Regions from separate parts of the Lentimicrobium sp. S6 genome, predicted to be linked through region 2. Evidence: riboswitches for the same ligand, from Rfam matches in the RefSeq annotation. Region 2 holds a riboswitch; each other region holds the start of a gene.
The links. A riboswitch is a leader RNA that binds a small molecule or an ion and turns the genes downstream of it on or off. The one in region 2 is predicted to bind cobalamin.
Positions count from the first base shown of each region.

Region 1 (6,640 bases), on a different contig from region 2:
GGTAGTTGTTCCCCATCAATTATGATGGTATTATTAAATGCACTGGAAACATTTTGGTGTCTCATTGGTGATACTTTCTTAATCACCAAGATTGGAATGATATATTCTATTTTATCTATTCTTACCAATAGCCCATCGATGATAGAAAGCGTGAGTGGAAGTTTTAATGAAAATGTTGTTCCTTGTCCTAGCACTGAATTGATTTCAATTTCACCCTGTATTTTATTGATATTTTTCTTCACCACATCCATGCCTACTCCTCGCCCAGAAATATCGGTGACATTGTCTGCGGTGGAGAACCCAGGTAAAAGAATGAGTTCGTTAATTTGTTTTGTGCTGAGGTTTTGCTTCTCATTTATTAGTCCTTGTGATAGAGCCTTAGCTTTTACTTTCTCGGTGTTTATTCCTTGCCCATCATCTATAATATCAATATAAACACTGGTGCCCGAATAATATGCTTTGAATTTGAGGGTGCCTTTTGCCGTTTTACCAGATTTCAACCTGTCTTCGGTACTTTCTATGCCATGATCTATTGCATTTCTAAAAATATGCATCAATGGATCCGCTAGGCTCTCGATAATAGTTTTGTCTAATTCCGTATCGGTTCCTTCGGCAATAAATTCAATCTCTTTATTTAGTTCTTTGGATAAATCACGAATGAGGCGTTGAAATCTGGTGACTAAACTAGAAATAGGAATTAGGCTGATCTCAAAGGCATTATCACGAAGTTGACGAGTAAGTTTCTCTAAGGTTTCGGCCACTTCTATAATCTCTGGATTTTGTGCTTCTTTTGACAAAAGGCTCAAGCGTGCTTGAATGGTTACCATTTCACTCACCAAATTGATTAATGTTTCTACTTTATCACTGCTTACTCGGATACTAGAACTACCTTTGCTTTTTGTTGAAGTTTCAGTGGTTGTGGTTAGATTAACAACGGTTTCAGCTGTTTTAGGCTCCTCTATTTTTACTTGTTCATTTTTTTGGTCTATGTCTTTGGCTAGGTTAGTAATTTCTTCTTTTTTGTCCTCCTCAAGTTTTAATTCTAATGATTCTTCTATAATGGGAGCTATGTGTTTAGCATTGGAGGCTGTGTTATTTGCTTGAGAAATTTCTAGTTGTGAAGCAAATTCTTGTAATTCTAATATGGCACTTCCTTCGCTACTTCCTATGTATTTGGGTAGTTGTTCGACAAACTCAAGGTGTCTTAATAAATTGATATCACTAATTTTTTGTATTTCTATTTTGCTTTCATCCTCAACAAAAATAAAAACATCTAAAATATCGCTCAGCTCATCTTTTGTATTCAAGATAATTTCCCAACTTACATAGCAGTTTTTCACCAATAAATTTCTGTAATTGGGAATATTCTCAATGTGGGTAAATACCTTTCCGTTCCCTAAAGAAATCAGTTCATCAATAAGGTATAAAGGGTTTGTTCCGTTTTGCATAATACCTTCGTTAGGTTCAAAACAGATATAATATGTTGGAGTCTGATCGATTTCAATTTTTTCTAAAGCCTTAATTGGCGCTTCTTGAGCAGGATGATTATTACAAATAATCTCGAATTCAGTGATAAGTCGGTCATATTCTAATTTTACACTTGCGGTAGGTGCTTCAGTCGTTTCTAAAAGCTTTTTAATAAGATCGATAGATTCGAAGGTAAGGTTGAGAATTTCTTTAGAAAGCTTGATTTTGTGGGAACGAATTTGCTCATATATACTTTCTAGATGATGGGTAAAAGAAGATACAGATGAAAAGCCAAACATAGCACCACTACCTTTTAAGGTATGCATGACCCTAAAAACAGAGGCTATAGCTTCTTGGTCATCAGGTTGCTTTTCTAAATTGAAAAGAGAATCCTCAATGTTGACTATGAGTTCATTAGCTTCATCTAGAAATCCTTGTATGAGTTCGTCCATTTCCATAGGTTTCTAATTATCTGATTACTTTTCTAATAGTAGTAATTAATTTGTCTCCATTAAATGGTTTCACTATCCACCCCGTTGCTCCAAGATCCTTGGCTTCTTTTTTAATACTTACTTGAGTTTCAGTGGTTAAAAAGAGGATGGGTACATACTTGTATTCCTCAAGTTTTCTTACCTCTGCTATTAATTCCATTCCGCTCATGATGGGCATATGAAGGTCAGTGAGTAAAAGGTGCACTGTTTGTCCATTAAATAGTTCTAATGCTTCCTTGCCATTGGTAGCAGAAATCACGTGAAATCCAGCGTTATTTAGAGTAAACTCCACTAAATTCCTGATACTGTTTGAATCATCAACGATTATTATGGTCTTCTTCATCTCTTATTTTATGATATTAATATTTCGTAAAATCCAGATACTTTGATGAGATCTAGTATTTCATCATTAATATTTAATGTGATTTTATTTTCTGGATGATGGTTTTTTAAGGCAATAATAAACTGAATAAAGCTTAAATCAAGCATTTCCACATCTTTAATGATCAGTTGAAGGGGCTTGTTTACACGGGTATATTCGTCTGTTTCATCTTTAATATATTGAATATGACCGAAGGATAGCTCACCACTAAAGGTAAGTTGATTCATTTGGTTATTCTCATCTTTTTGGTATTCTAGCTTATAATTGTTCATTTCGAGTTCTAAATTTCTATAAAATCTCTTAGGTAAATATATGAAAAATAATTAGAATGTCCAATAATTGTAAAATTATTCTTAAAAAAAAGGCTTCCACAAAATGATTGTGGAAGCCTATTAATCGTGTATTTTCTTTTCTTATGAAATCATGCTAAATAAAGCCTTGATTTTTTATTCGATTCTCTTATTTTTTCAAAAACCTAGCTGCATGAATGCCACTTTGTGATTGAGTTTTTATAAAATAAATTCCTGCTTTAAGCTCGTTAACTTCAATAAAAGAAGATTGAGGATTATGTATTCTTTTGATCAATTGACCTGTTTGGTTATAAATCTCTATCCAATTCAATTGTTGATATGCTCCGATATGAATGAAGTTTTGACAAGGGTTAGGATAAATGTTTAAGCTATTGTTTTTTAGAGTGGAAAGCCCTGTGTTGTTGGCATAATGAATTGCCATTGCTTCAGCTGAAACAGAGGCTTCAAAGTTTCCTAAAACAGTCCCATCAATATCATAAACCCTTCCCTCACCTAGGGAAAAATAGTCGGTAATAGTCACATAAAAACGTTCATTGATTTCATCAAAAACAGCAGCAGCAATATTGATGTAACTGGCTGAACCTGGGTCTGCAATAATTTGATTATTAACAACCGTTGATGTTGATAAATCATATGAACCAATACCATAATCTAAACCCAAATAGAGGAGGTCTCCGACTTTTCTAACACCTTTACCAACCACATGATTAAGTGATTGAGTGTTCCAAGTAGTTGTAGCAATGTTATAGGTAGAAATAGAACCTGTTGTGGCACCATAAGGTGATTTATTAACGCTATAAATAACGTTTTCTCCTTCAAATAAATCAATAATTCCTACGGCATCAGTACCTAAGTTTATTTCTCTTACAAAGCTTAAATCACTATTTGTTACTGCCAATTTCCCTTCAGTAGCTGCCCAGTCACCAGAAACTGCAACGTATAAGGAATCTTCATACATCAGCATTCCTGCAGCATCAGTACTAATTCCTTCAGCTTCATATACTAGGTTCAAATTCATGTCGAAGGCTTTTAAATATTTACCATCAGCAGGAACACCTGTTGCATCACTTCTTAAACTCACATAAATCATATCATTGGCATAATATAATCTACTTAAATAACCATGATAGATAGCTATTTCTTTAGTATTGGTAATCAGGTTAAACTTTGCCAAGCTGTCTTCCGCAGCCACATAGGCATAATCACCAACCACTATTAAATCTTGCATGGATTCTTTTACCACTTCACCAATAAGGGTGGAGGTATAGGTTTCTGGGTTTATACCAGTGACCATCACATGGTCGGCGTCATTATTATAAATTCCGCCATTGCCCACCACGATTTGGTTGACAGATTGCCCTATTCCTAATATTACAAATGCTTGTAATAATAGAGCCAAAAAGTAATTTTTTTTCATTTTAAATTGTTTTAAGGATAAATAAAATTTATTCCTCAAAACTCACAGGAACGATTGAAGAAAAATGGAAGGTCCATCGATCTACAGCTTTTATCCCGAAAGCTTTGAAATTCGTGTTTTGGGCAGGTCTTCTGGCTTGTCTTTATTTTGAGTGGCCTTCTCATATCTATAAAAGATACAATGGCATTAAGAGTCTCAAATGTTATAGACTTACAGCTGCGGGAACAGCTCCTGAATTAAACAGGATTCCCTTTTCACCCTCCTCAGAAATCTTTGGAGAGAACCGTCAACATGGCTGCGAAATTATATAAATATTTGGAAGGATATTGTTAAAATTAAAATTTTATTTAGGTAAGGATAACGAAAATGATAGTTATTCATTAATAGATAATAGTTTATATAAACCTATCACTTATTTGCAACAATTATTTGCTGCTAGCTCTCACTGTTAACGATTCATTTAGTAAAGTTCCATGCCTTTAAAAGTGCGAGTTTTATCTACAGAAACAATATCACCAGAGAATTGAATTCTATTCCCTCTCATATCTACTATGGTGGCTTCTCCGTTTCCATTGCTGCTGATCCAAATGGTGAGGTCTTGCATTCCTGTGGAGCCTTGTATGCTCATTCTGATGAAGATGGGTTTGTTTTTCTTTTCATCCTCTATTTCATATTTAGTGATTCTTCCACTTATGGTCATACCACCTACACCATTCCAACCCACTAACTGATCAAAACCTAATTGGATAGTAGCTTTCCCATTATTCACATATACAAAATTGATAGTGGAGTTTAATTGAAAAACCTCCCCAATCTTATTTGTTACTCTTTGAGCTTCCAATACAAAAGTTGTATCCAGAACCCATTGTTCCTGAACCAACCTATGTTCATCTTGTTCAGCTTTTTCTTGAGCTTTTTTCTCAGCTCTAATTTCTTTTTTTGATTTGGTTTCTTGAGCATTTACTTGAAAACAAAAAGCCAAAATAATGAGTATTGATATGAATTTTTTCATGATAGATTATTTAGTTTATAAAAGTAGGGAATTTTAGTTTACAGTCTGAAGTTAATAACTAGTAGCTAATAGTTCTACAACTATTAACTTTTAGTTGTTCACTGTTGACTTATTCCATTTCAAAGACACAATAAAAAATAACCCTTAAGTTTCAAATTCAGAGCTCTCAATAATTTTATTTCGACCAAGGGAACTTATTAAATGCGTCACCACAAGGATTAATTTTATTTCTTTTCTCGCAGCTTCCTTTGCCTATGTTTACTTTAATAGAAAAGTATAAATCCATTCCATTGAAATCGTGCCAACCCATTAAGGAGGTGAAATAATCACTACCAATGGTGAAATAGTACAAGCGAACTGCCAAGCCAACTCTCGGATATTTCCATTGATAAAGACTTAGGGGTAAGCTTACTTCTATATTAGGCTTCTCATAGCGCGGAGTCAATGAAATTATGGTTGGTTTTCGCATATAATTACCATTAAAAGGAAAATTATATACAAAGCTAGCATTGGCATATATTCCATTTTCGAAATTATAATCTGCATTGATGTTTAAAGAGGAGGGGAGCCACATTTTAAATTTGGTATCTTTTAAGGTGGCATTCGGATCTCCATAAAAACGATAGCTGATGTCTTGAATAAATGCATTCCAATTTTCGTATTTGGAAGTATCTATGTTTTCCCAGGTATAGTCTGTATTTGCATATTCGTGAAGCTGGGCATTATTTTTAAAACTAATATATCCAATATCCATTAAACTCACCCCGATTCTGTATTTATAATCGTAATGTCTTTGCCCACAGGTTCTTGTCGTTTGCGTTTTGCCTTGCCTGTCTAGTAACGCCTGATATTCTACACCTAAATCAAAAGCCCAGCCTTTCCCGTTTATTAGAGCCCCTGATGGAAATTCATCCGTATCATAATCAGAGGGGAAGGCAAAACCCAGATTCGCATCTAGAGAATAAATATCGAGAGTAGTATCATTTACCACATTATATTCTGAGCTTGCGGCATGAAAATAGGTTCCACCCACACCAAATAATCTTTTTATACTAATCCCAAAATTCCAATTGTTAAATAAAAGTTGATTGAGTTGATACGCATAACTAATACCAACTTCTCCATATCCAATATAGCTGGTATTAAAACTCTTAATATTATAAGCTTCATCATGTTGAGGCCCGTAACCAAAACCATAGTAAATGGTTTTTCCGAGTTCTTTAGTAATATTTCTGATATGCATAAAGCTTTTAGCCGCTGTAAATATACCAAAGGCATGCTGGTTTTTGACATACATGGCTGAAGGGCCTTGTATTTTAATATCGAAATCGAGTCTTGTTTTCGCCGTTTTATCGTAGATGTAAAATGGCCTTTCACCATTACTATATCCTGTGGGATGCATTGGTATATCTAAGTTGCCGGAAATGAGGTCAAAGAATTTGAATTCCTCTTTGGACAAATATAGATAATCATTGGAAAGAAAAATATCGGCAGTAATCAAATGTATCGAAAGCCAATCTTTTTGATGATGCATGCCTGCTGGGTTATAAAATAGCACAT
Region 1 covers NZ_JABKBZ010000020.1:29,980-36,619, reverse strand. The annotation lists gene HNS40_RS08860 (chemotaxis protein CheA) at 1-1,919, opposite strand, end outside; gene HNS40_RS08855 (response regulator) at 1,936-2,301, opposite strand; gene HNS40_RS08850 (hypothetical protein) at 2,310-2,612, opposite strand; gene HNS40_RS08845 (T9SS type A sorting domain-containing protein) at 2,800-4,068, opposite strand; cobalamin riboswitch at 4,172-4,371, opposite strand; gene HNS40_RS08840 (DUF4251 domain-containing protein) at 4,529-5,080, opposite strand; gene HNS40_RS08835 (DUF5723 family protein) at 5,256-6,640, opposite strand, start outside.
Region 1: another riboswitch for cobalamin. It lies ahead of HNS40_RS08845 (T9SS type A sorting domain-containing protein); the one in region 2 lies ahead of HNS40_RS19800 (diphthine--ammonia ligase).

Region 2 (6,640 bases):
GTTTACTTATTTTTCTATTTCTGTTCTTTTGAACGCTGCAAATTTAAGTACTACAATACCTATTTATTTGTAACATATGTTACATCCACCCATATTTTTTAATATTTTTGTAAAAAAAACACATCCATGCTCGATTTATTCAGCCAATGCCAGCTTTTTCATAGCTTAACTAATAAGGAAAAAGAAGAGTGCCTACAGGATATCCAAGTTCAGTATAAGAATTACAAAAAAGGGAATCCCATAGTATTTGCTAATGAGGCTGTTATTCAACAATTGATACTGATTGAAGGTGATGTAAAAAGCGAAATGGCCGATTTTAATGGAAAAACTATCAAGATGGCTGATATGAAAGCTCCGAGGTTATTGGCTCCTGGATTTCTTTTTGGACAGGACAGCCTCTACCCTGTTTCTATAGTGGCCAAGACCGATTGTATCATTGCAGCTATAAATAAGGCTCATTTTCTCGAATCACTTCTTAAACACCAACAACTACAAAAAAACTTCCTGAATATCATCTCTAATCAAACCCAGTTCTTAACTCGTAAAATTAACTTCCTCAGTTTTAAAACTATAAAAGGGAAAATTGCTCATTTTTTATTAAAGCAATACACTAAGGCCGGTCATTCTGAAATTATCCTTCCTCAATCACAAAGTCAATTGGCTGAACTTTTTGGAGTTGCCAGACCTTCTCTTAGTAGAGCTTTTAATGAATTAAATCATGATGGTATTATTCAAATGGAAGGAAAGAGAATATTGATTTTGGATGTTCGGGGCTTGAAGGGGTATTTGGATTAACTTGGTTAACTGCTTATAATGAACAGTTAACCGTTTCGTGATTCTATGTGAACCTAAATCTTCTCAAAATACCTGAGCAGAAAAGCTTAATTATTCAAGTGTTTATATCATTCTATGATTTCTTAATTCTATCATTAATAAAGCGTATCTTTGCCAGTTCATAAAATAATACAAGATACATTGGAAAATTTCACAGAATTAGGAGTAAGGAAAGACATAGTTAAGGCATTGACAGAGATGAAGATTGTAAAGCCTTCGGAAATTCAAAGACAAGTCATTCCTGTACTCATTAAAAATACCACCGACTTAGTTGGACAAGCTCAAACAGGAACAGGGAAAACTGCTGCTTTTGGTATTCCATTATTACATAAGATAGACCCTAAAAGAAAAGTTATTCAAGGACTCATTCTATGTCCTACAAGAGAATTAGGGCAGCAAATTGCCAAGCAGATATTTAAGTTTACCAAATATTCCGACAAAATTTTCACCGAAGCTGTATTTGGTGGTCCTCAAATAGAAAAGCAAATATCAGCTTTGAAGCGTCCTACACATATTGTGGTGGCTACTCCTGGTCGTTTGATTGATTTGGTAAAAAGAAAAGCCCTTGACTTAAGTCATGTAAAAACCCTTATTCTCGACGAAGCCGATGAGATGATGAGCATGGGGTTTAAAGATGAATTGGATGAAATCCTAAGCTTTTCAGCCAAAGTGGAGAACAAATGGTTATTCTCTGCTACTATGCCTCACGAGATTAAAAACATTGTGAATACGCACATGTCGGAGACAGCTATTAAAATAGAAGTGAGTGGAAAGAATGTGGTTAATAAGCATATTGAGCACCAATATATTGTATGCGAAGATTTAGAGAAACTGAATGTCCTTATGCGTTTCTTAGGCGAGCAAGGCGATAATAGAGGATTAATCTTCTGTAAAACAAAAGCTGCTACTCAAAAACTAGCACAGCAATTACAAGCTAGAAATGTTCCGGTGGATGCCATTCATGGTGATTTACTTCAAAAGGAAAGAGACAAAGCCATGAGAGCCTTTAAAAACGGAAGTCTAAAAGTTCTTGTAGCAACAGACTTAGCAGCGCGAGGAATTGATGTAGCCAATTTAGCTTATGTCATTCATTATCAAATGCCTGATAAGATAGATTATTATACACATAGAGCTGGAAGAACAGCAAGAGCTGGAAACGAAGGACTTTCCTACTGTATTGTAAACTCTAAAGAATTGAAACAGATTCGTTATATTTCTGAGAAACTTGGTATTACTTTTAATCAGATGCGGTAATCAGCACTGAAGTTAGGTGACAGATTACCGATCAAATGGAAAATATTAAACATTAATTTCTTAGCAAATTTGCTGAATAATATTTTATCGCAATGTACTCAAAATCCATTTTACTTAAAGCAAAAAGTATACTAGAAAATTCAGTCCATAGTACTCCCATCCTAAAGTCTCATTTACTTAATGAACTCATTGGCTGTGAGCTTTTCTTTAAATGCGAAAACTTTCAAAAGGCCGGAGCATTTAAAATGAGAGGTGCCATGCATAAATTACTCAGTCTTTCAATAGAAGAACGAGAAAAAGGAGTAGCAACTCATAGTTCTGGTAATTTTGGTTCTGCTTTGGCATTAAGTGCTCAAATACTTGGAATTCCAGCCACTATCATTATGCCATCTAATGCACCACAGGTGAAGAAAAATGCAGTTGCAGCTTATGGAGCGACCATTATAGAATGCGAGCCCACTTTAGAAGCACGAGAATCAACTACTGCTGCATTCATTGATAAATCAGGGGCTACATCTTGTCACCCATATAATGATTCACAAGTGATCTTAGGGAATTCCACTGCTGCCCAAGAGATTTTTGAGGAGCTTATACCAGATGCCATTATTACTCCCGTTGGAGGAGGTGGTTTAATGAGTGGAACAGCTTTAGCCTGTGAGTTTTTCTCTCCCTCTACCCTAGCTTTTGGCGCAGAGCCAGAAGGTGCTGATGATGCTTTCCGCTCGATAAGGGATGGTATAATCCATCCTTCTATAAATCCTCAAACTATTGCTGATGGACTTCGAACCTCATTGGGAGAGCATACCTTCCCTATAATTCGTGATAAGGTGGAAGAAATATTTCTCGTCAACGATGATGAGATTAAAAGTGCGATGAGATTAATATGGGAAAGGATGAAGATTATTGTGGAACCGTCCTCCGCTATTACCTTTGCTGCTGTTTTAAAGAATAAAGAAATCTTTAAAAATCAAAAAGTGGCTTTAATACTATCTGGTGGAAATGTGGATTTGGAAAAGTTTTTTCAATAGTCCATCTATTTTCCATAAATTTGTCCCAAGTTTCAGGGAATCCTGTGAAAATCAGGAACAGTTCCCGCTGCTGTAAGTCCCAAGTACTTTTTAGTGCTTGATTCACCCACATCCACTATTCTTTATTGAATGGGAAGGAAATGAAGTTGGACGAGTCAGAATACCTGAAATCATAATTCATAATTCAGCTTTCGGGAGAAAAGGCGACGAATAAAGACGATCATTTCCGATTTATTTTTCATTTTATCACCTGGCTATCATAATAATAAAAATATGAAAAAAGCCATTTTTAATTGGAGCGGAGGAAAAGATTCTGCTTTTGTTTTGGGAGAAATACTAAAGAATAAGGAATATGATATTTCTTTTCTGTTGACTTCCATTGCTAAGGAAAATAGAAGAGTGAGTATGCATGGAATTCATGAGAGTCTCATGCTAGAACAAGCCAAAGCTATAGGTTTACCTATCACTTTTCTGGAACTGCCAGAATCACCAGATATGGAAACCTATGAAAAGCACCTGACAAAACTCATGCAAGAGGCCAAATTAAATGGAATTAAGTATTCTATTTTTGGAGATATCTTTTTGGAAGACCTTAGAAAATACAGAGAAAATCAACTCCAAAAAATAGGATTTAATGCCGTTTTTCCTTTATGGAATAGAGATACTAAAACCTTGATTCTTGATTTTATTGAACAAGGTTATAAAACCATGATTTCTGCTGTGGATGCCTCTAAATTATCCAAGGACTTTGTGGGAGAAATCATCACCAAAGAATTAATAAATGAACTTCCTAAAAACGTGGATCCTTGTGGGGAAAATGGTGAATTCCATAGCTTCGTCATTGATGCTCCTTTTTTTAAATTCCCTTTAGAAGTAAAAAAAGAGAAACCAATCCTAAAAAAATACCATAATGATAATCCAGAAATCAGCTCTGAATTTTGGTTTTGTCCCATTTCACTAAAAAACTCATAATGAAAACAAGACTATATATTCTATTAAGCGTCCTATTTTTAGCTGCCTCCTCCTGCAATGAGTCCCTAGAGAAAACTCAAGAAAAATCTACTCGGAATTACAATCCTGAATATGCGAAATTCTTTAGAATAGAATATTTCGAAACCTATAAAAAGGTTGTCATCTTCAATCCTTGGGAAAACGAGAGTTTGAATATGGAGTATTATATTCCTCATTCTGGGGCTAAGAATATAGAGAATTTGGAACATTCTTTTGTCATTAAGGAAATACCTAAAAGAGTAGTAGCTTTATCATCTCCTATGGTAGGAATGATGAATCTATTGCAATTAGATCAACACATAAAAGGAGTTACGGATCCTGAGCTGATTTATAATGAAGAAATTCTGGAAAAAGTAAAATCTGGAGATATCGAAAATGTAGGAAAAGCCATTCAAATCAATATGGAAAAGATGATGGTACTCCAGCCCGATTTAGTGATTGGGAGTGGTTGGGATAAGTTGAATGCCGATTATGAGAAAATGATTCAGCTGAAAATGACTCCCCTATTGATGTATGATTGGAAAGAACAACATCCTCTTGGTAAAGCAGAATGGATGGTATTATTAGCTTCTTTTTTTAAAGGGGAGGAGTATGCGATATCAATTTTTGAGGAAATTAAAAATAAGTATAACGAGCAGAAAGAGTCATTAAAGTTCGACAAGCAACCTACAGTTTTTAATGGCTCTGAGTATCAAGGTATTTGGTATTCTGCTGGTGGAAAAAGCTATATGGCTCAATTAATAGCTGATGCATCTGGTCAATATCTAATGAAACAAGATTCATCCAGTGGAAGCTTAATGCTTGACTTTGAAGTATTGATGAGTCAAGCATCAAAGGCAGATATTTGGATGTATACAGGAGCTTTAAGTAAAGATAGATTAGACTTATTTTCCAGTCCTAAATATCAATCGCTGTCTGCTGTGAAAAACCACAGAGTATTTTCCTATCACAAAAGAGTAAACTCGTTTGGAGCCAATGATTATTGGGAAACAGCCAGCTTTAGGCCTGATATAGTTTTGGAAGATTTAAATAAGATTTTCCACTCCTCAGAACCAAAAGGTATGTATTATTTTGAGAAAGTACAGTATTAGTTGATTGAAGTTGGAAGTAAACTGTTGGCCAACTATTAACTATTAGCTGTTAACAATTAACTATCAAATCTAAAGGCTTGTCCAAAATATAATCTGGTTTGCATTTCAGAACCACCTTATCATCTCCATAACCCCAACGTGCATAAGCCGTTTTTAAGCCATGAAAGTTACCTCCCTCAATATCAAACTCCCTATCTCCTAACATGAGAATACTTTCTTCTTCAAAAGGAGGAATTTGGTCTAAAGCATATTGGATCACCTCAATTTTATCGGTTCTAGAACCATCTAAATTTGCCCCAGCTGTAAAATCAAAATAGGATTCTAAATTAAAATGCCTCATCAACTGATCTGCGTACTTTGTGGGTTTTGAAGTGGCAAGAGCCATAAAAACTCCTCTTTCGAATAATCCCTTAATGACTTCCTCAATTCCATCATACAAATGACATTGATAGATTCCTTGTTTAGCATAATAAACGCGATAAAGCCTAACCATTTCCATTGCTTCTTCATCAAATAAATTATACCTATTTTTAAAAGAATGTTGAAGTGGAGGCCCTATAAATGAATCTAGCGATTCAGGATGTTTTTCTTCTTTTCCAAATTCTTGAGCAGCGTATAAAATTGAATTAATTATTCCCTCTTTAGGGTCGATAATGGTGCCGTCTAAATCGAAAAGAACAGCCTGGAAATCATTAATATTTATCATCTTTTTTCAAGTTAATCATATAAATTAAACCCACGGACATGACTGACATATTAGAAAACCTAAATCCTGTAGTATCCTCATTATAAATCTTTTGATAGCCATAAGCAAAACGAGCATCTAGCTGAAAAATTCCAATATCACTTATATATCTAAGTCCGCCTCCAATGATCAATCCAAAATCAGAACCTCTTTCACTTCTAGCATATAAAGCTTCATATTGCGAATGATTTTCAGGCAGTTCACTTGATAATGATTTACCTACTTTGGCAGAAATATAAGTACCAAGGTTGATCATATATTTCATTCTACCAGTTCCAAGATTGATATTTGTTATTAATGGTAATTCAACAAACTGTAATTCAGTGGTTGCCTTTAAGGTATCATCGAAGGTCTCACTCCACTTTCTACTAGAATATAGCAATTCAATCTGAACCCCAACATATTTCTTATTGCTAAAAGTATAAACTAAACCAGCATTATAGCTCATTTCTCCAGACAGATCGGCCACGGCAGGTTGTATTCCGATACTAGAATAGTTTCCACCCACCTTTACCCCAAACCCTTGGTAGTCCAGGAATCGATATTCCTTCTGGGCATGAGCAGAAAAGGCCAATATCAAGAGCATGAAAACGATTATATATTTACTTACTCCTCTCATATACAGCTATTTTTTCCTTCTTATAGTTTAAAGGAATATTATAATAAATGGTATAATT
Region 2 covers NZ_JABKBZ010000090.1:1,718-8,357, reverse strand. The annotation lists gene HNS40_RS19815 (Crp/Fnr family transcriptional regulator) at 127-795, shown strand; gene HNS40_RS19810 (DEAD/DEAH box helicase) at 976-2,088, shown strand; gene HNS40_RS19805 (threonine/serine dehydratase) at 2,181-3,116, shown strand; cobalamin riboswitch at 3,108-3,303, shown strand; gene HNS40_RS19800 (diphthine--ammonia ligase) at 3,390-4,088, shown strand; gene HNS40_RS19795 (ABC transporter substrate-binding protein) at 4,088-5,218, shown strand; gene HNS40_RS19790 (HAD hydrolase-like protein) at 5,268-5,924, opposite strand; gene HNS40_RS19785 (porin family protein) at 5,911-6,582, opposite strand; gene HNS40_RS19780 (DUF6048 family protein) at 6,566-6,640, opposite strand, start outside.

Region 3 (6,640 bases), on a different contig from region 2:
TAAACGTTTAAGGATTTTCATAAGATTAAATTTTCAAAAGGTAAAGATAGGAAACCAATTAAAACATGACCAATTAACAAATATTTCAAAATTATTTAAAAAACCATCCTATTTTTCAGTATTTTAGCTTTATCAAAAACAAAATGAATGAAAAGGTTAATTATCGTCTTTGCTTTAGCAATGGGAATATTGATGGCATGCGACAAAAACAATGATGAAGAAGAAATTGTAAGAGGAGAAATTAAAGACACTAGCTCACAAGCAGAAGATCTGAAATTTCTTTCCGATTTATTTATAGAAATTTCTAGTATTTCTGCCTCTGTTTCTTGCACCAACTCCGAAGACTGGAAGCTTGTAGCTTATGGTCAAAAGGCTTGTGGTGGCCCAGTTGGTTTTATGGCTTATCATCAGAAAATTGATGAAAACGCTTTTCTAAGCAAAGTCAAATTCTATACCCATCAACAAGATCTGTATAATATAAAATGGGGGATTATATCTGATTGCACCATTCCTCCTGAGCCAAGTGATATCATTTGTGAGGATGGATTACCTGTTTTTCTTTATCACTAATCTATTAATATGATGAAGATATTTAAATTCACAAACACTTTTTTCTTTTCATAGTTCAACCTTCATTTTTTTTAGCTTTGTGCCATCAAATTTGAAATCGATCAAATGGTATTTAGTAGCAGCCTATTCCTTTTATACTTTCTACCTGTTTTTTTGTTGTTATATCACCTCTTCAAAAACAACAATTATAAAAACTGGGTCATCCTATTTGCTAGCATTTTCTTTTATGCTTGGGGGGCACCCGTTTTTGTATTTGTAGTTATAGGTTCTGTTATTCTTGATTATTATATCATCAATAACATGTACCACTCCCCTAACTCAATACATCGAAAATACTTATTGGCATTATCCATTTCTATAAATGTTGGCCTCCTACTCTATTTTAAATATGCCAACTTCTTTGTGGAGAATTTGGACTTCGTCCTCCATTCTATGGGTTTCGAGAACCTCCAATGGACACAAGTGGCCTTACCCATAGGCATTTCTTTCTATACTTTTCAAACACTAACTTATTCTATCGATGTCTTTAGAGGTGTTCACAAACCTCTTAAGAATCCCATCCAATATCTAGTTTATATTATGCTATTTCCTCAAATGATTGCAGGACCTATTGTGAGGTTCAATCAAATTGCGGATCAGATAGAGAATCGCCAGCATTTAGAGACCTTAGACAACAAGTTATTGGGATTTTTTAGATTTTGTATTGGACTAGCGAAAAAAGTTTTAATAGCTAATGTATTAGGAGCACAAGCCGACCAAGCTTTTGCTTTGGCAGATGGAGAATTAACAAGCTCAGCTGCCTGGATAGGAATAATAGCCTATACCTTCCAAATCTATTTTGACTTTTCTGGGTATTCCGATATGGCCATTGGACTTGGTAGAATCATGGGCTTCAAATTTCCTGAAAACTTTAATAATCCCTATACCTCACAAAGCATAACTGAATTTTGGCGTAGATGGCACATCACCCTAGGAAGTTGGATGCGCGATTATCTATATATTCCATTGGGGGGAAGTAGAGTATCCTCAAAAAAAAGACTCTATTTTAATCTTTGGCTGGTATTTTTAATCTCTGGTCTCTGGCATGGTGCAGCATGGAATTTTGTGATCTGGGGGGCTTTCCATGGCTTCTTCTTAATTCTTGATAAGCTATTCCTACTTAAGTTCAGTAAAAAGGTAGGTAAATATCCAAGTATCATTCTCACTTTTTTTATAACCATCATTGGTTGGGTTATATTTAGATCTGAGAGCTTTAATCAAATAAAATATTTCTTAAGAAGTTTATTTAAATTCGACTTTTCAGTCCCCACAAAAACCTCATCAGAATTTTGGTTCATATTAGTAATTGCAGTCTTATTTTCGTTTATTACACTCTTAAAAACAGGCAAAAAATGGGAGAATAAAGTATTCTTTTCTGAGCAATACAGTACATCGAGGTATTTCATTTCTATAATTCTAGCCATATTAAGCTTAGCCATCTGCCTTAGCGCCATCACCAGCAGTGATTTTAATCCATTTATATATTTTAGGTTCTAATGAAAAACAAGACGAATAATATAGGAATTATCATCATCATTTTAGCTTTAACGCTTCCTCTTTTGCAGTATTATACTCAAAAGGTTTTTGTTAAGCCTCTAGAAGGAAGCTATACCCTCAAGCAAAAACCAGTGTTTATAATTCAAGATTGGTTTTCTGGGGAATTCCAAAATAAATATGATACCTTCTTTAATGACCATTTTGGCTTTAGGAGTTCGTTTGTAAGGCTTTATAATCAACTGCAATATAGTTTATTCAATAAAGTAAGTGCTCAAAACGTAATCATTGGAAAGAACGACTATCTATATGAACAACAATATATCGACTCCTATTTTGGAACTAATTTTATAGGTGAAAAGAAAATTAATTCTAGAATTAATAAACTATTAGCTATTCAAGAAGAATTAAAGAAGCATCAAACCCAATTAATAATAGTAATTGCACCAGGAAAGGGTTTCTTTTATCCTGAATTCATTCCTGATTCCATGAACAAAGAAAGAAGCATCACAAATTATGAAGTTTATACTTCTATCTTAACTAAGTCCAATATTCCATTTATCGATTTTAATGCTGCTTTCTTAAATATGAAAGATGGCTCTGAAATAGTTCTTTATCCAAAAACAGGAATTCATTGGAGTCAAGGAAGCATGCCTCTGATAGTTGATTCAATCCTCAGAAAAATGGAATTGGTTTTGAATAAGAACTTAGTTGATGTTCAAATTGACGATATTAGTAAGTCTTTTATTGCTGACAAACAAGATAGCGACATTGAAAAAGCTTTAAACTTAGGCCTACCTGTTCCTATTCCATTAATGACCTATCCCCAAATAAGCTTTAAAGATGAATCGGCTTATAAGCCTAAAGTAATAAGTATTGCAGATAGTTTTTTCTGGCAATTATATCGTTTAGGTATTCATCAAAAGGCATTTAGTCATGGTGAGTTTTGGTATTATAATCAACAGATTTTTATCGACAAACTACAGATGACAGATGAAGTAAAGAATATCAATTATTCCGAAGCAATAAGAAAAGCTGACATCCTGCTGCTTTTCACCACTGAAGCGAACCTTGACAGATTCCCCTTTGGTTTTATCGAATCTTTTGAACATGCAAGTCAAAGTTACATAAACTTGGAGAAAGACATTAGAGCCATGATGAAACAGATTCAATCTGATAAAAAATGGTTTGAAAAAATCCAAGAAAAAGCAAAATCTAGAGGAATCACAGTAGATTCTATGTTATATCTTGATGCTAAATTCATGATAGATCAGAAATACAAATAACTATTAATCAACAACCTGTTCATCTGTACTTACTATTTTATCATTTTTCAGAATTTAACATTCCACCTCAACTAATATTTCTACTTTTGCAGCGAAATTGGTTCCAGCTTATACCAATTTGACTTTATGAAATTCCATATCGTTAAAATGGTATTATCGGATTAATAGGGAATCAGGTGTAAATCCTGAACAGTTCCCGCTGCTGTAAGCTCCATATATTTCGTGGAAAATATGCCACTGGTTCGCAACCGGGAAGGCTTCCACAGAATGGAGTAAGTCAGAAGACCTGCCAACAGATAAAGATTTGAGTGCTTTCGGTGAAAAAGCTAATCATCTGCTGGTTTCCTACACTAGCCGATTGCTTCCTTCAAAGCCTGCCCTCATCTTTTTCAGTTTCTACTGTTTTTGCGAAATAAATAAACAATAAAATGAGCCAGTCAATTATTAAATTTGCAACTCTAATCCTCCTATTCAGCTTTAACTTGCTGGGTCAGGCACAGTATGTGTCGGAAATTATTGATTACAAACCTGCTCCAGGACAATTTACTAACGATGGTGCATTTGGCTCTCCGTATGCTGCACAAAGCATTATTGGAGGAACAAGCGGATTGGTTTCTTTGGGCGCATTTGGCGGTCATATTATTGTAAAAATGGAAGAAAGTGTAGAAAACCATCCCAACAATCCATTTGGAATTGATTTTACCATATTCACCAATGCTTTGCCTGATTGGAGCGAAGCAGCAATGGTAGAAGTCATGAAAGATGAGAATAATAATGGACTGGCTGATGACCAATGGTATCTTTTGGCAGGGAGCGACTATTATTTGAACCAAAGTCAAATGGATTATGCTGTCACTTATTTCAATCCCAATGAAAACTCAGCTACCGATGTACTTTGGGTGGACAGCAATCAAGATTCTGGATACGTTTATAAAAACAGTTTCCACCAACAAAGCTATTACCCATCTCCGATCTTATTCCCTAGTATAAACCAAGAACTTTACACTCTACAAGGCATGAAAGTTGAAGGTGATATTGACCTCTCCACTCCATCCATGATAAAATCTTACGAAAGATACTTTGGCTTTGCAGATAACAGAACCAGAGGCAGCCAACCCTATGACATTCCTGATAATCCTTATACCAGCGACTTAGAAAATTCAGGTGGCGATGCCATGGATATCAGTTGGGCCAGAGATGAAAATGGAAACAGAGTAGCGCTTGACCATATAGATTTTATTAAAATCACCAATGCCATGAATACTTCCGTGGGAGGATTGGGGGAAGCTTCCACTGAGATTTCCGGTATTATAGACGTCAGCCCTAATAGCACTATCACTGGGGAGATCAATTTATTAGCCTTGTCGGATATGCCAAAAACAATAACAATAAACAGGAGCTTACAAGCAGAAGCCATTCATTTTATTTCTGGTATTCCGGCAGCAAGTCAAAATATCATTTGGAACTCCTCAAATACCAATATCGCCACAGTAGATGCCAATGGACTCATTCAGACTCATCAAGCTGGCCTTACCATTATCACTGCAAAAGTTCAAAATCAGGAGTATATTTCGAATAGTTTCGAGATTCTCGTTTCGGAGCCCTCCTCCATCGAAATCATATTAGAATCACAGAGCATTCATTCACAAAGTCAAATTGAAATAAATGCTATCATTAAAGATCAAAATAACGAAGCTATTTTAGGATTAGAAACACTATGGCATGCTAAAAATCCCGAATTATTAGAAATCTTTGAAAGAAACAATGAAACCTATATCAAAGGATTAGAGGAGGGTAATACCTATATCTATGCTCAGGCTGAAGGTTTTCCTCAAATTATTGATTCATTAGCCATACAAATATTAGCAGAAAGCCACAGTAAGAAGGTATATATCACTATCCAAACCGATGACCATAATATACTTTCTCGGCAAGCAGTTAATATTGACCATTTTGACCTTAACCCTTATGTAGATAATGCAGCTCAAGATTACGGAATCGGTAGTGTAGAAAATATAAGTCTAGCCCATGCCATAGCTTCTATTTTTGAAAGCACTGGACTTGGAGAGGATTTTAAATTTAAGGACGACGAAATAGTAGATGGCGCTCTTTACTTATGGAAAGTTCCAGAAGAAGAACATTCAAGTTTAAATTACTACTATGGCTACGGTGGAAACCATAGCGACGATAGTAAATCGAGAACATGGATTATAAAACTAAATGATGATCATTTTGCTAGGAATATGCATCAAATCGAAATACAAGATGAAGATGAAATTCTAATCTATCATGTGCCAGATTCCAGAGAGGAATGGACCATCAATCAAATAACACTAAGCACCTACACCTCAAAACCTGACGAACTCATTACAACTCATTTCATGGAAGAGCGGTGTCAATTCTATGAATCAGGAATTGTAGAATTATTGGAAAGAAAGCCCATTGCAAATGCATTGCTATCATTAAATGAAGAAAGCTTGGTCAATGACGGTCAACAAGTCTCAACTAATTCTGATGGAGAAGCTGAGTTTAGCATCAACATCCTTGGTCAACACCTAATTTCCATAGGAGCACATAAAGCACAAATCATTATTTCCGATGCCACTGGAATTGAAGAACTCAATCCACTCCATTTTACTATTTACCCCAATCCTTTTGAGGATCTTATCCATATAGAATCCTCAGAAAACAATGATATTGATCTTCTGAAAATCTATAATCATCAAGGTCAATTGGTAAAAGAGGTAAAAGAGGCAAAACGAGTAAATCTGGGAGAACTTAAGAGCGGAGTCTATTTAATTCAAGTTTATAGCAAAGGTAATTCCTTCTCCAAAACCATCATCAAAAGATAATGGCTGGGCAAACACTTCTTCATTCTTGGTGGCACTTTGCGAAATCCTTTGTGTTTCTTCGTGGCAAAGCTATTATACAGAGTTTCACAAAGAAGATTATTTATATTTGCACAGAATTATTCTCATTTATTATTGTTGAAATCCACCCCATTGAAAGATTAGATTATACCAATACCTCTGCTTTGAAAATAATAAATATCACAGCTTATAATAGAAGACTATTCTTTAAAATTTTTGCTTTTCTTTCTGTCTCTCTTTTTTGGAGTCAAAATATCAATGCTCAAATCACCAAGGATACTTTTCAATTAAAAACAGTAGAAGTTAAAGCTCAAAAACCCATTGAAGAAGTAGCCATGAGCAAATCGAGGATAGACACCATGGCTTTACAAAGCTTGAGCT
Region 3 covers NZ_JABKBZ010000002.1:148-6,787, forward strand. The annotation lists gene HNS40_RS01020 (hypothetical protein) at 148-570, shown strand; gene HNS40_RS01025 (MBOAT family protein) at 676-2,106, shown strand; gene HNS40_RS01030 (hypothetical protein) at 2,106-3,389, shown strand; cobalamin riboswitch at 3,521-3,698, shown strand; gene HNS40_RS01035 (T9SS type A sorting domain-containing protein) at 3,818-6,241, shown strand; gene HNS40_RS01040 (TonB-dependent siderophore receptor) at 6,241-6,640, shown strand, end outside.
Region 3: another riboswitch for cobalamin. It lies ahead of HNS40_RS01035 (T9SS type A sorting domain-containing protein); the one in region 2 lies ahead of HNS40_RS19800 (diphthine--ammonia ligase).